DNA from 3 places in the Tepidamorphus gemmatus genome. Region 3 is predicted to be linked to each of the others. Evidence: predicted binding sites of a transcription regulator. Region 3 holds the regulator's gene; each other region holds the start of a gene.
The links. Region 3 encodes PhoB, which activates phosphate uptake and scavenging genes when phosphate is short. Its sites were predicted from a motif close to TGTCATNNANCTGTCAT; they were not measured.
Positions count from the first base shown of each region.

Region 1: a site for PhoB is predicted at 2,624-2,640, ahead of olsB (l-ornithine N(alpha)-acyltransferase). Genes of this name have one in related genera too.
Region 2: a site for PhoB is predicted at 2,161-2,177, ahead of EDC22_RS15020 (putative 2-aminoethylphosphonate ABC transporter substrate-binding protein). Genes of this name have one in related genera too.

Region 1 is NZ_SMAK01000003.1:278,479-283,277, forward strand. It holds gene EDC22_RS06725 (YifB family Mg chelatase-like AAA ATPase) at 1-70, shown strand, start outside; gene EDC22_RS06730 (PAS domain-containing hybrid sensor histidine kinase/response regulator) at 204-2,495, shown strand; gene olsB (l-ornithine N(alpha)-acyltransferase) at 2,829-3,674, shown strand; gene EDC22_RS06740 (NADP-dependent malic enzyme) at 3,780-4,799, opposite strand, start outside.
Region 2 is NZ_SMAK01000011.1:4,666-9,464, forward strand. It holds gene betB (betaine-aldehyde dehydrogenase) at 1-1,092, opposite strand, end outside; gene EDC22_RS15005 (methylglyoxal synthase) at 1,148-1,576, shown strand; tRNA gene EDC22_RS15010 (tRNA-Lys) at 1,711-1,786, shown strand; gene EDC22_RS15015 (hypothetical protein) at 1,873-2,082, opposite strand; gene EDC22_RS15020 (putative 2-aminoethylphosphonate ABC transporter substrate-binding protein) at 2,281-3,309, shown strand; gene EDC22_RS15025 (putative 2-aminoethylphosphonate ABC transporter ATP-binding protein) at 3,499-4,623, shown strand; gene EDC22_RS15030 (putative 2-aminoethylphosphonate ABC transporter permease subunit) at 4,700-4,799, shown strand, end outside.
Region 3 is NZ_SMAK01000001.1:62,661-67,459, reverse strand. It holds gene argF (ornithine carbamoyltransferase) at 1-558, opposite strand, end outside; gene EDC22_RS00310 (aspartate aminotransferase family protein) at 555-1,805, opposite strand; gene EDC22_RS00305 (GcrA family cell cycle regulator) at 2,131-2,649, shown strand; gene phoB (phosphate regulon transcriptional regulator PhoB) at 2,839-3,543, opposite strand; gene phoU (phosphate signaling complex protein PhoU) at 3,554-4,276, opposite strand; gene pstB (phosphate ABC transporter ATP-binding protein PstB) at 4,314-4,799, opposite strand, start outside.

The sequences.
Region 1 (4,799 bases), on a different contig from region 3:
CGGCCGGCTCCACATTGCCGAGGCGATCGGCATGCGTGTGGCCGGCTCGACGGTTCTGGCCGCGGCGTGATCGGCGGTCCGGCGCGCCGTCCCGTCCCGACCTGCCGTCCCCGGCGGGCAACGCGATCTTAATCGCGATCGTGTAGCGGTCGACCGATCGCGCGTCGGGATGATGCGCCAAGCCCGGGACCTGTCGACCGCCGATGCCGCCCCGCCGAGCCGAGTCCTGCCGGGACCCGTCACGCCCGGACCCGTCGCTCCGTCAGCCTCGGGCATTTGCGGGTCGACGCATCGACCCGGGTGCGGTCCTCGTCGCGATTGGCCTGGCGGCGACGGTTGTCTGGCTTGCGGGGGCGGCGGTCGCCGCTGCAGCGCCGTCCGCCTGGCAAACGGCGCTGGCCGAGCTGCAGTCCTGGTCGCTGGCCGCGCTGATCGCGACCGTTCCGCTGATGGCCGGGCTGCTCCTTCTGGCCATGCGCCGGACGCGCGCCCTCGCCGCGACCGCCGCCCATCTTGGCGGCCGCCTCGAGGACGCACAGGATCGCATCTGGGAACTGTCCGAGGACCTGCGACACCATCGCGATCTGCTCGACGCGCAGGGCGCGATCATCGTCCGTCGCGACCGCGAAGGCCGCCTGATCCACGTCAATGACCGCTTCTGCGCGCTGTTCGGCTTCGACCGCGCCATCGTCCTCGGCACCCGCGCGATGCCGCATCCGCTCGACGAGCCCAACCGGCCGGGGCCGATCGGCACCCCCGTCGCTGCCTTCGAGGCGCGCTACCGCACCGCCGACGGCATCCGCTGGATCCACTGGCAGGACGTCCCGGTGCGCGACGATGCCGGGCGCCTCGTTGCCGTGCAGAGCATCGGCCGCGACGTGACCGCACGCAAGGAAGCCGAGGCGGCGTTGCGGCGTGCCCGCGACGCGGCGGAAGCCGGCAACCGCGCCAAGTCACGCTTCCTCGCGGCGCTCAGCCACGAGATCCGCACGCCGATGAACGGCGTCATCGGCATGGCCGACCTGCTGCTCGACACCGGGTTGACGCCCGAGCAGGCGACCTATGCCCGCGCGGTGCGCACCTCGGCGGCAAGCCTGCTCGGCATGATCGACGAGATCCTCGACTTCTCCCGCATCGAGGCGGGCCGCATCGAGCTCGCGTCGGAACCCTTTGCCGTCGCCCCGCTCATCGAGGACGTCGCCGAGCTGCTGCAGCCGCGTGCCGAGGAGAAGGGCCTGGAACTGTGCGTCTTCGTGTCCGCCGATGTCGGGCCGGCACTCGTCGGCGACGCCGACCGGGTCCGCCAGGTGCTGCTCAACCTCGCCGGCAACGCCGTGAAGTTCACCGACCGCGGCGGCGTCTCCATCGAGGTCCGCCCGCTGCCCGGCCGACAGGGCGTCGCGATCGCGGTCCGCGACACGGGAATCGGCGTGCCGGCCGAAGCGGTCGACCGCATCTTCGAGGAGTTCGAGCAGGCCGAGGGCGGGCCATCGCGTCGGCACGGTGGCACCGGCCTCGGGCTTGCCATCTGCCGGCGGCTGGTGACGGCGATGGGCGGCGACATCACGGTGTCGTCCCGCCCCGGCCGCGGCAGTGTGTTCCGGGTCGCCCTGCCCCTTGCCCCTGCAGGTGGTCCGCAGCCGGCGAGACGCCGCCGGCTGCTCGAGGGACGCTCCATCCTGATCGCCGCCGCACAACCGCTGCTGCGCCAGACGCTAGCCGCCACGCTGCGCGAGGAGGGCGCCCGGGTCGAAGCCGTCGCCCGCGGCGCGACGCTCGCTGCCCGCCTCGCCGCTCCCTGTCGCCACGACGCGGTGCTGGTCGACCTGCCGCTTGCCGACGCGGCCGAGCCCGCCCGCTTGCCGACCATCGTGCTGGTCACGCCGGCGCGCCGCCAGTCGCTGCCCGCCCTGATCGAGGAGCGGGGATTCGCGGGCTATCTCGTCAAGCCGGTGCGGCGCCAGTCGCTTGTCACCCGGCTCGGTGTCGCCTGCGGCGCGGGCAGTGCGGCAGCGCGCGAACCGCGTTCGGGCGAAGCCATGCCGGACCCGGCTGCGGCGCGGGGCAGCCGCACCGCCGTGCGCGCCCTCGACATCCTTCTGGCCGAGGACAACGACGTCAACGCCCTCCTGACCGAGGCGTTGCTCGCGCGCATGGGACACCGGAGCGAACGGGCCCGCGACGGTCTTGCGGCCGTGGACATGTATCGGGCCGCGCGGCGGCGGCGGCGGCCGTTCCCGGTCGTCCTGATGGATATCCACATGCCCGGTCTCGACGGGCTCGAGGCCGCCCGGCGCATCCGCGCGCTCGGCGGCGAGCATTCGTCCGGTGGCCCGCTCATCGTCGCGCTCACCGCCAATGCCTTCGCCGAGGACCGCAGCGCCTGCCTTGCGGCGGGGATGGATGGTTTCCTGGTCAAGCCGCTGACCCGCGAGGCGCTGGCCGCATGGCTTGAGCCCGACTCGACGTCTGCCACGCGGTCCGCCCGGCGCTGACGCGTGCCCGCGCCGTCGCGCCGCGGCGTCCTGCACCGGCCCCCGACCGGACGGCGCACCGACCGTACGCCGCATCCCGTGAGCATGCACACCCGCCCCGGCACGGGACCCGCAGCAGCGTTCACGATTGTCACGCAACTGTCGGCGAACTATGTTTCATATCGCGAAGGAAATGGGGGCGGGACACCCCGGTTCGGGCACCGTGAGGGGACCCGTCACCTTCGGGGGGAGGCTCGCTGACAGGTGCGGCACAGGGGCCAGATGCGACTGACGGACAGGTTCAGCCCCGGCCGGCTCGTGCGGAAGTTCGGGCCTGTTGCCGGATTGACGCCGATGACCTTCGATTTCGGGCGGACCCGGCCGCCCGTTCCGGACAGTTTCGGCCGGATCGGATCGCTCGAGGTGCGGCTGGCCCGCACCGCCGCCGAGGTGCGCATGGCGCAGAGCCTACGCTACCGCGTGTTCTATCGCGAGATGTCGGCCCAGGCCGGTGCCGGTCACAAGTTCCTGCGTCGCGACGTCGACGGCTTCGACGGTCTCTGCGATCACCTGCTCGTGATCGACCATGATCCGCCGGCCGACCTGCGCCGCCGCCGCAAGCCGGTGGTGGTTGGCACCTACCGGCTGCTGCGCCAGGACGTCGCCGAGCAGTATGGCGGCTTCTACACCGCCGACGAGTTCGAGATCGCCGATCTCGTCGAGCGCCACCGGCCGCTGCGCTTTCTCGAGCTCGGACGCTCCTGCGTCCTCAAGGAATACCGCAACAAGCGTACCGTCGAGCTGTTGTGGATGGGCTGCTGGGGCTATGTCCAGCACCACGAGATCGACGTGATGATCGGCTGCGCCAGCCTCGAGGGCACTCGGCCCGATCTGCTGGCGTTGCCGCTGTCATTCCTGCACCACCATGCCGCGGCGCCCGAGGAGTGGCGCATCCGTGCCGTTCCCGGCCGCTACGTGCCGATGAACCGGATACCGGCCGAGGCGATCGACGCGCGTGCCGCGCTGCATTCGCTGCCGCCGCTGGTGAAGGGCTATCTGAGGCTCGGCGCCTTCGTCGGCGATGGCGCGGTGGTCGACCACCAGTTCGGCACCACCGACGTCTGCATCGTGCTGCCGGTCTCGGCGATAAACCCGCGCTATTTCGGCCATTTCGGCCCGCCCAGGGAACGGCTGTCCTGATCTGCCGGTGTGACCTGCCGGGCGGCGGGGCGTCGCGACCTGCCGCGCCCCGCACGTCGCCGCGCTGCACCCTCCACCCGCCGGCTGTGGGCAGCCGCCGATCTTTCAGCCGCCGATATTGTAGGCCGCGATCGACGCCATGTTGACGATGTCGGCGTCGGTCGCACCGAGGCCGACGATCTGCACCGGCTTGTCGAGGCCGACCAGCAGCGGCCCGATCACGGTCGAGCCGCCGAGCTCCTGCAGCATGCGTGTCGAGATCGACGCGGAGTGGATCGCCGGCATCACCAGGACGTTGGCCGGACCCGACAACCGGCAGAACGGATAGGCGGCCATCGCGTCGCGGTTCAGCGCGACGTCGGCCGACATCTCGCCGTCATACTCGAAATCGACATGCCGCTTGTCGAGGATCTTCACCGCTTCGCGGACGCGTTCGGAGCGCTCGCCGCTGGGATGGCCGAAGGTCGAGTAGGCGAGCAGCGCCACCCGCGGTTCGTAGCCGAGCCGGCGCGCCACGCCGGCCGCCTCCACGGCGATGTCGGCGAGTTCCTCGGCGCCGGGCATCTCGTGGATCGCGGTGTCGGCGACCAGCACCGTGCGGCCGCGCGCCAGAGCCAGCGACACGCCGATCACCCGATGGCCGGGCTTCGGGTCGATCACCCGGCGGATGTCCTCGAGCGCGATCGAGTAGTTGCGGGTGACGCCGGTGATCATCGCGTCGGCATCGCCAGTCGCCACCATGCAGGCGCCGAAGGTGTTACGGTCGGTATTGACCAGCCGCTGGCAATCGCGCCAGAGGTAGCCGCGCCGCTGCAGGCGGGCGTACAGATAATCGGCATAGTCCTTGTTGCGGCGCGTCAGCCTGGCGTTGACGATCTCGATGTCGTCGCGCGGCTCGAGCCCGAGCCCCGCCATCGTTTCCAGCACCTGCTGGTCGCGGCCGACCAGGATCGGCCAGCCGAGACCGGAATTGGCGAAGGCGAAGGCGGCGCGGATGACCGGCTCCTCCTCGCCCTCGGCGAATACGACGCGCTTCGGCGCGCGGCGGATCTTCGAGTGGATCCGCTGCAGCGTGCCGGCGATCGGATCGCGCCGGGCCGACAGTTCGGCGCGATAGGCGTCCAT
Region 2 (4,799 bases), on a different contig from region 3:
GCCCTCGGCGCGGCCGGCCTCGACATAGCCCAGCACCTTCTCCAGATGCGCCTGCGAGATGAGCGGCCCCATCTGCGTGTCGGGGTCGAGCGGATCACCCACCCTGATCGCCTCGGTCCGGGCGATCGCCCGTTCGAGGAAGGCATCATGGAGGCGACGGTGGACGAAGACCCGCGTCGCATTCGAGCAAATCTCGCCCTGCGTATAGAAATTGCCGAGCATCGCGGCGGACACCGCGTCGTCGAGGTCGGCATCCTCGAAGACGATCAGCGGCGACTTGCCGCCGAGCTCCATCGTCACATGCTTCAGTGTCTCGGCTGCCGCCGCCATGACCCTTGTGCCGGTCGGCACCGAACCGGTCAGTGATATCTTGGCAACGCCCGGGTGGGCGGCAAGCGCGGCACCGGTCTCCCCCGCACCGAGCACCACATTCATCAGGCCGGGCGGAGCGCCCGCCTCTGCGACAATCTCCGACAGTGCCAGCGCCGACACCGGTGTCAGCTCGCTCGGCTTGAAGATCATCGCGTTGCCGGCGGCGAGCGCGGGGGCGGTCTTCCAGCTGGCGATCTGGATCGGATAGTTCCAGGCTCCGATTCCTGCCACCACGCCCAGCGGTTCGCGCCGCACATAGGCAAAGGCCGATGGCCCCAGATCGATATGCTCGCCATGGGCGGCCTGCAGCACGCCTGCGAAGAACTCGAAGCAGTCGGCAGCCGAATCGATGTCGGCAGCCGGAACCTCCTGGATCGCCTTGCCGGCATCGAGAACCTCCAGCCGGGCCAGCTCCATCCGCTTGTCGCGCAAGCGCTGCGACACCCGGTGGAGGACCCGCGCCCGTTCGGCAGGCGGCATTGCGATCCATTGACGCTGAGCCGCTGCGGCTGCCTGAACGGCGGAATCGACGTCGGCTTCCAGCGACGAACGCGCCTCCCCGAGCGGAAGCCCGGTCGTCGGGTTGATCGTCTCGAACAGGCTGCCCGAGCCTTCCACGTGTTCACCGCCGATGTGGTTGCGCAATCGGCCGAGGCTGGTCATCAGCGAATCCTTTCCCTGGCGGTAGAGCTGCACCATGCTGTCGGCCCGATCTCGCATGTCGTTGACCGGCGCGCTTTGCCGTGGCCGTCACCGACCGCACCTGGAGACGACGATGGCTGACACGTCACCGCCCCCGCCCCGCCTGACTGTGGGGCTGATCGCCCATGACAGCAAGAAGCCGGCGATGGTCGCCTGGGTCGGCCGCTGGCACGCGGTGCTGGCGCCGCACCAGCTGGTCGCGACCGGTACGACCGGCGGTGCGCTGCTGGAGGCGCATCCCGATCTGGCGATCCGGCGGTTGCGAAGCGGACCTCTCGGCGGAGACCAACAGATGGGGGCGTTGATCGCGGAGGAGACGATCGACGCGCTGGTGTTCTTCATCGACCCCCTCACGGCAATGCCGCACGATGTGGACGTAAAGGCGCTGATCCGGCTGGCGGCGCTCTACGATGTTCCGGTCGCCTGCAATCCGGCGACGGCGGACTGCATCGCCGCCAGCCTCGCGGGTCGCTTGCCCCGGGGTGCGAGCCGCGTCGGATGAACATGGCGGCAGCGGCGGTCATCGCGGCCACGCACCTGGCGGAAAACGGACGCGGATATCTGGACGCGGCGCGCCGACGTTGCTATATCCCGCCTCGACGCCGCAGCCGCAAGGCTGCGACGGCCGCGTTCGGCGGGCGCATAGCTCAGTTGGTAGAGCAGCTGACTCTTAATCAGCGGGTCCATGGTTCGAGTCCATGTGCGCCCACCATTCCTGTAAGGGACTGCCAAGATCGCCGGTTTCGTCCGGATCAAATTGGGGGCGTGGGCAGCGGTGCCGATCGTGCCGAGGGCCGTTCAGTAGCCGAACAGCTCGAAATCCTTCGCATAGATCTTCTCGGCGACCCGCTTCAGGTAGCAGCGATCGGCGAACACGTCGACGCGGGGCCGCCGGTTTCGGATTTCGACAGGCACGTCGGGCTGTCCGGCGCGCGCCTTGACGATCGGCCGATCCATCTCCCGATAGCACACCGCGCCTGATCGCGGCGACAGAGTGGCGCCCGCCATCGGTGATCGGTGACGGCCGGTCACGATCTGCCGCTTGGGGCAGGCACCTGTCCAATGCCGCAGCGATCGCCGCGCCACTGTCATGCATCGTTCATGCAATCGTCGCCTGCCTGTCGTCCGCGCTCCCTATCGTCCGTCCAAGCCCGTCGCGAAGACCCTCCGGCGCGGCCTGTGCTTTCAGATGATCGGGAGGCTGCCTTGACGACAACCCGTAAACCGTTCCGGCTGCTTGCCGGTGCCGCGCTGCTGCTCGGCCTGTCAGAAGCCGCGCATGCCGCAACCGAACTTACCGTCTATACCGCCATCGAGGCGGACCAGCTCGCCGCCTATGCCGAGAAGTTCAACGCGGCCCATCCGGACATCAGGATCAACTGGGTGCGCGACTCGACCGGCATCATCACCGCCAAGCTGCTCGCCGAGAAGGACAACCCGCAGGCGGACGTGATCTGGGGACTGGCTGCAACATCGCTGATGCTGATGAAGGCGGAGGGCATGCTTGAGCCCTACGCGCCCAAGGGGTTGGACAAGCTCAATCCCAGATTCCGCGATCCTGCCAATCCGCCCGAGTGGGTCGGCATGGACGTGTGGGCTGCCGCCATCTGCTTCAATACCGTCGAGGCCGGGAAGAAGGGTCTGCCGCTGCCGAAGAGCTGGGCCGATCTGACCGATCCCGTCTACAGGGGTGCCATCGTCATGCCGAACCCGAACTCCTCGGGGACCGGCTTCCTCGACGTGTCCAGCTGGCTGCAGCTGTTCGGCGAGGAGGGCGGCTGGGAGTACATGGACAAACTGCACGAGAACATCGGGGTCTACACCCATTCAGGCTCCGCGCCGTGCCGGATGGCTGGTGCCGGCGAGTATCCGATCGGCATTTCGTTCGAGTACCGCGCGGCGCGCACCAAGGCCGACGGCGCGCCGATCGAGATCGTCATCCCCGAGGAAGGGGTCGGCTGGGACATGGAGGCGGCAGCGATCGTGCGCGGCACGCCAAACCTGGAGGCGGCGCAGACGCTCATCGACTGGGCGATCAGCGAGGATGCCATGCGCATGTACAACGAGGGCTACGCTATCGTCGCCGTCGACGGGATCGCCAAGCCGCTCGAGGGGCTGCCGGCAAATTTCACCGAGATGCTGATCGACAACGACTTCGAGTTCGCGGCGATGAACCGCGCCCGCATCCTCGAGGAGTGGCAGAAGCGTTACGACGGAAAGTCACAGCCGAAATGACGGTTCTGCGCCCTGAGCGGACGTCGGGTCGCTGACCCGGCGCAGCACAGGCCCCCGGATGCCGCGCTGCCTGTGTCCGGGACCTGTCTGTCGACAGTGCTCGCGGCCTGCCTGGCGCTGCGGCGGATGCCGGGGTTGCATGCAGCGAAGCATGGCCCAGCGGCCCGGGCAGGGAAGGGGGATGAGACGATGCCACCAGCCGCTCCCGGACAAACGGCCTACTCCGTCGCGCCACCGCATGACGGCCCCTATCTGGCCATCGAGAACGTGACGAAGCGCTTTGGCGGGTTCGCCGCGCTGAAGGGCGTTTCGCTGGAGGTCGCGCACCGCGAATTCGTCTGCTTCCTCGGCCCGTCGGGCTGCGGCAAGACGACGCTGCTCAGGGCGATAGCCGGCCTGGACATCCAGACTTCAGGGCGCATCCATCAGGGTGGCCGCGACATCTCGGCGCTGCCGCCGGGCGAACGCGATTTCGGCATCGTGTTCCAGTCCTACGCCCTGTTCCCCAACCTGACGATCCGCCGCAACGTCGCCTATGGCCTCGAGAACCGCGGTCTGCGGCGCGCCGACATCCGGCGACGGGTGGACGAACTTCTCGATCTCGTCGGTCTCACCGACCAGGCGGAGAAGTACCCGGCGCAGCTGTCCGGCGGCCAGCAGCAGCGCGTCGCGCTGGCGCGGGCGCTGGCGCCGTCGCCCGGCCTGCTGCTGCTCGACGAGCCGCTGTCGGCGCTCGATGCCAAGGTTCGCGCCCGCCTGCGTTTCGAGATCAAGAAGCTGCAGCGCACCCTCGGTATCACCACCATCATGGTCACCCACGATCAGGAGGAAGCGTTGACGATGGCCGACCGGATCGTGGTGATGAACCAGGGCACGATCGAACAGGTCGGCTCCCCGATGCAGATCTATGCGACGCCGGCCTCCACCTTCGTCGCCGATTTCATCGGCACCATGAACTTCGCGCCGGGTGTCATGGCCGGTCCCGGTCGTCTCCATGCCTATGGCGCCGAACTCGCCTGCGACGAGGACGGCATCCCGACGGGTACACCTGTCACGGTCGCGATCAGGCCTGAGGACATCGAGCTGGGCACGCAGCACGGCCGCAACGTCGTTGCCGGCGAGATTGCCTGGATCGAGTTCCTCGGCTCCTTCGTGCGGCTTGGGCTGCACCGGACCGGCACCGGCGAGGCGGGCATCCGGATCGACCTGCCGATCGCACGGGCGCGGCAGATGGCGTTGCAGGAGGGCACGGAAGTGTCGTTCGCGCTGCCGGCGGACCGGCTGCGCCTCTATCCGGAGAGTGCTCGTGGTTGATGCGGCCCTGCCGGCGGCAACGGTGGCCTCGCCGGAGCTGCGGGTGCGTCCGCAACTCGGGCGCGACGACTGGATCATGCGCGCCTTCCTGGCCGTCATCGCGGTCTACCTGACCGTGGCGCTGGCCCTGCCGCTTGCCACCATGGTGTCGAAGTCGTTCGAGGTCCGCACCTTTC
Region 3 (4,799 bases):
CAGAGCCTTGGGCGAGGCAATCCGCAGCGCGAAGTCGAACCGGGCTGCGGCATGGATCCACGAGGCGGTGACGTTGTTGCTGTCACCGGTCCACGCAATGGTACGGCCGGCGATCGGACCCTTGTGCTCCTCGAAGGTCAGCACATCCGCCATCACCTGGCAGGGATGCGACAGGCGGGTGAGGCCGTTGATGACCGGGATCGTGGCGTTGTCGGCAAGCTCGCGCACCGCCTTGTGGTCGAGGATGCGAATGACGATCGCGTCGACATAGCGCGACAGGACCCGCGCCGTGTCGCCGATCGTCTCGCCGCGGCCGAGCTGCATCTCGCTGCCGGTCAGGAAGATCGTGTCGCCGCCCAGCTGCCGCATGGCAACATCGAAGGAGACGCGGGTGCGGGTCGACGGCTTGTCGAAGATCATGGCCAGCGTTCGCCCGGCCAGCCGCGGCACGCGCCCGTCTCCGTCGGCCTTCATCCGGCGGCTGTCGTCGATGATCCGCCGCAGTTCGACGGCAGGAATCTCGCTGAGATCGACGAAATTGCGATAGGTCCGGCTCATGCGCTCGCCCTCCGCAGCGCTGCCGCGGCCTCGAGGGCGCGGCAGGCGGCATCGATCCGATCCAGCGCCGCATCGATGTCGGACGCTTCGACGATCAGCGGCGGCATCAGCCGCACGACATTGTCGCCGGCACCGACGCACAGCAACCTTTCCGCCTGCAGCGCTGCAACCAGCTCCTTGTTGGGCACACGGCACTTGACGCCCATCATCAAGCCCTCGCCTCGGACCGTCTCGATGATCCCCGGATGCTCGTCGGCAATCCGCGCCAGCCCCTGGCGGAACCTGAGACCCATTTCCCGCACGTGATCGATGAACCCGGGTTCCAGCACCACGTCCAGCACCGCATTGCCGACGGCCATCGCCAGCGGATTGCCGCCGAAGGTAGTGCCGTGCACGCCGTGCACCATCCCCTTCACCGCCTCGCGGGTCGCCAGGCAGGCCCCCATCGGGAAGCCGCCGCCGATTCCCTTGGCAAGCGCCATGATGTCGGGTTCGATGCCTGACCATTCATAGGCGAACAGCTTCCCGGTCCGGGCGACGCCGCATTGCACCTCGTCGACGATCAGCAGCAGACCGTGCTCATCGCAGAGCGCCCGAAGCGCCCGCATCGTCGCAAACGGCACCGGCCGCAGGCCGCCCTCCCCCTGTACCGGCTCGATCAGGATCCCGGCGGTCTGCGGGCCGATGGCGGCCCTGACCGCATCGAGATCGTCGAACGGCACCTGGTCGAAGCCGTCAACCGCCGGACCGAAACCCTCCAGGTATTTCGGCTGGCCGCCTGCGGCGATCGTCGCCAGCGTGCGGCCGTGGAACGCGCCTTCAAAGGTGATCAGGCGGTAGCGCTCGGGACTCCCCGAGGCATAGTGATAGCGCCGCGCCGTCTTGATCGCACATTCCAGCGCCTCGGCGCCGGAATTCGTGAAGAACACCGCATCCGCGAAGGAATTCTCCGTCAGACGTCGCGCCAGCTCCTCCTGCCCCGGCACCTGATACAGGTTGGAGACATGCCACACCCGGCCGGCCTGTTCGGTCAGGGCCTTGACGAGGTGCGGATGGCAGTGGCCGAGCGAGTTCACCGCGATGCCGCTGGCGAAATCCAGGTACTCCGTGCCATCGGCGGTGAACAGGCGCACGCCTTCTCCCCGCTCGAAAGCAAGGTCTGCCCGCGCGAATGTCGGATAGAGCGCAGACGTCACGGTCGTCGATCCTGATGCTGAAACGAATAATGCCGCCTCCCACGGCGGCATCATGCAGATCATAATATTTGCGTGGCCGACACTGTCAATTGCAGCGACCTGCTGGCGGGCGGCACACCGCGGGCCGCGGCGTCGGGCCGGCACTGTTGCATTCGCGAATCACCCCGACGCTTTCTGGGGAAATTGCTAAGGAAAGGTAAGCGCCGGGGTTGCCCGAGAGTCCGCCCATATTGTAGCCTTCAACCGTCGATATACGACATTTCGTGCGGCGGACCAGTTGAATCACCTATTTGTGGTGCAGGGGCGGGAGCTCGCCTGTCGGGCGATTCCGTCGGGGGTCCGGATTCCGTCCGCACAGACGATATGGAGCGGCGAAATGTCTTGGTCGGATGAGCGCGTCGAACTTCTCAAGAAGCTGTGGGGTGACGGCCTGAGCGCGAGCCAGATCGCCGCCGAGCTGGGCGGTGTGACCCGCAATGCGGTGATCGGCAAGGTTCACCGGCTCGGGCTCTCGGGGCGTGCCAAGGCGGCGCGACCCGCGGCGCCCCGCCAGCGCAAGGTGCGCCGACCCTCGCTGCCGCCGCGCCCGGCGGCACGTGTCATCGGCAACACGGTCCTCAAGGTCGCTCTGTCGCCGGAGCTCGACGAGGAGGTGGAGGAGGAGGTGGTCGTGCAGGTCCGCGCGCCGGCGGTGGTGGAAGAGCTGTTCATCCTGCCGGAGGAACGGGTCACGATCCTGCAGCTGACCGAGCAGACCTGCAAATGGCCGGTCGGCGATCCTGGCAGCGCCGAATTCTACTTCTGCGGTCGTCGTTCGGAACCCGGCATGCCCTATTGCGAACATCACTGCCGCATCGCCTACCAGCCGGCCGGAGACCGGCGGCGCGGACGCTGAGGCCATCGCCGCCCGCGCCGCCATTCGCACCGCCGGGCGGCGCGGACTGCCGCGGAAGGGCGGTGGCAGAAGTGACGCAGCCGCTTGAATGAGACAGGCGCGACCGCGCCGGTCGTGTGCACTTGCCGCACCGCTCGACTCGCCGTGCGCCCGTTCAGGGTGGATGGCCGACCGCGCGCCCCCCGGCTGTCAGTTGGCGGCGAACTGCTCGTTGAACGCGTAACCGGCGCCGCGCACCGTGCGGATCGGGTCGATCTTGCGGCCGCGATTGATCGCCTTGCGCAACCGGCCGACATGGACGTCGACGGTGCGCTCGTCGACGTAGACGTCACGTCCCCAGACACCGTCGAGCAGCTGTTCGCGGGTGAACACGCGGCCCGGGCTCTGCATCAGGAACTCCAGCAGCCGGAACTCGGTCGGGCCGAGATGCACCTCGCGGCCGCCGCGGCGGACGCGGTGGGTCTCGCGGTTCAGCTCGATATCGCCGGCCTGCAGCACCGAGGCGATGATCTCCGGCCGCGCCCGGCGCAGGATCGCCTTCACCCGCGCCATCAGTTCGGGCAGCGAGAATGGCTTGGTGACATAGTCGTCGGCGCCGGTCGCCAGGCCCCGGATGCGTTCGCTTTCCTCGCCGCGCGCGGTCAGCATGATGACCGGCAGGTTTGCCGTCTCGGGCCTCGCCCGCAGCCGGCGACACAGCTCGATTCCCGAGATGCCCGGCAGCATCCAGTCGAGCAGCACCAGATCCGGCGTCACCTCTCGGATGCGCGTCTCCGCCTCATCACCGCGGCCGACCGACTCGACGGCATAGCCCTCGGCCTCGAGGTTGTAGCGCAACAGCAGCGTCAGCGGTTCCTCGTCCTCGACAATCAGGACCTTTGCATTCCTGGCCATGTGCGTCCGCTCAGTCATCGGTCTGCGGCAGATCGGCGGTGGCGAAGCTGGACTGGTCCATCTTCGGCCGCTTCTCGAGCAAGGGTTCGCCGCGCACCAGATAGGCCACCGTTTCGGCGATGTTGGTGACGTGATCGCCGATCCGCTCGATGTTCTTCGCCGCGAACAACAGATGCGTGGCGAAGGTGATGTTGCGCGGATCCTCCATCATGTAGGTCAGGAGCTCGCGGAAGATCGACGTGTACATCACGTCGAGTTCGGCATCGCGTCCCCAGACCTCCAACGCCAGATCGACATCGCGGCGGGCGAAGCTGTCGAGCACGTTCTTGAGCTGCTCGAGCGCAATCTGGCTCATGTGGTCGATGCCGAGCACGGTCTGGCGCGAGCCCGGCTCGGACTGCACGGCAACCGCCCGCTTGGCGATGTTCTTGGCCAGATCGCCGATCCGCTCCAGATCCGACGAGATCTTGATCGCCGCCATGATCTGGCGCAGGTCCAGTGCCATTGGCTGACGCTTGGCGATCATCAGGATGGCAAGGTCCTCCACCTCGCGCTCGAGCCGATCGATCTCGTCGTCGGCCGCGATGGTGCGCATCGCCAGCGCCTGGTCGCGGCGGTTGAGCGCCGTGATGGCGTCGGTGAGCAGCTTCTCGGCATGGCCGCCCATGCGGCTGATCATCAGCGAAAGCTTCTGCAGTTCCTCATCGTAGGACGAGACGATGTGTTCGGTCATGGTCCTCTCCTGCGCCGCCCGGGAGGATGGCGTTGCCTCAGCCGAAGCGGCCGGTGATGTAGTCGTGGGTGCGGGTGTCCCTGGGATTGGTGAAGACATGCTGCGTCGGCCCCACCTCGACCAGGTTACCCAGATGGAAGAACGCGGTGCGCTGCGACACCCGCGCGGCCTGCTGCATCGAATGGGTGACGATGATGATGCAGTAGTTGGCCTTGAGCTCGTCGATCAGCTCCTCGATGCGGGCCGTGGCGATCGGATCGAGCGCCGAACAGGGTTCGTCCATCAGGATCACCTCCGGGTTGACGGCGATCGCGCGGGCGATGCACAGGCGCTGCTGCTGGCCGCCCGACAGACCGGTGCCGGGGTCGTCCAGCCGGTCCTTCACCTCGTTCCACAGCCCTGCCTTCCTGAGGCTCGCCTCGACGACTGCATCGAGCTCGGCCTTGCCGCGCGCAAGGCCGTGGATGCGCGGGCCGTAGGCAACGTTGTCGTAGATCGACTTCGGAAACGGGTTCGGCTTCTG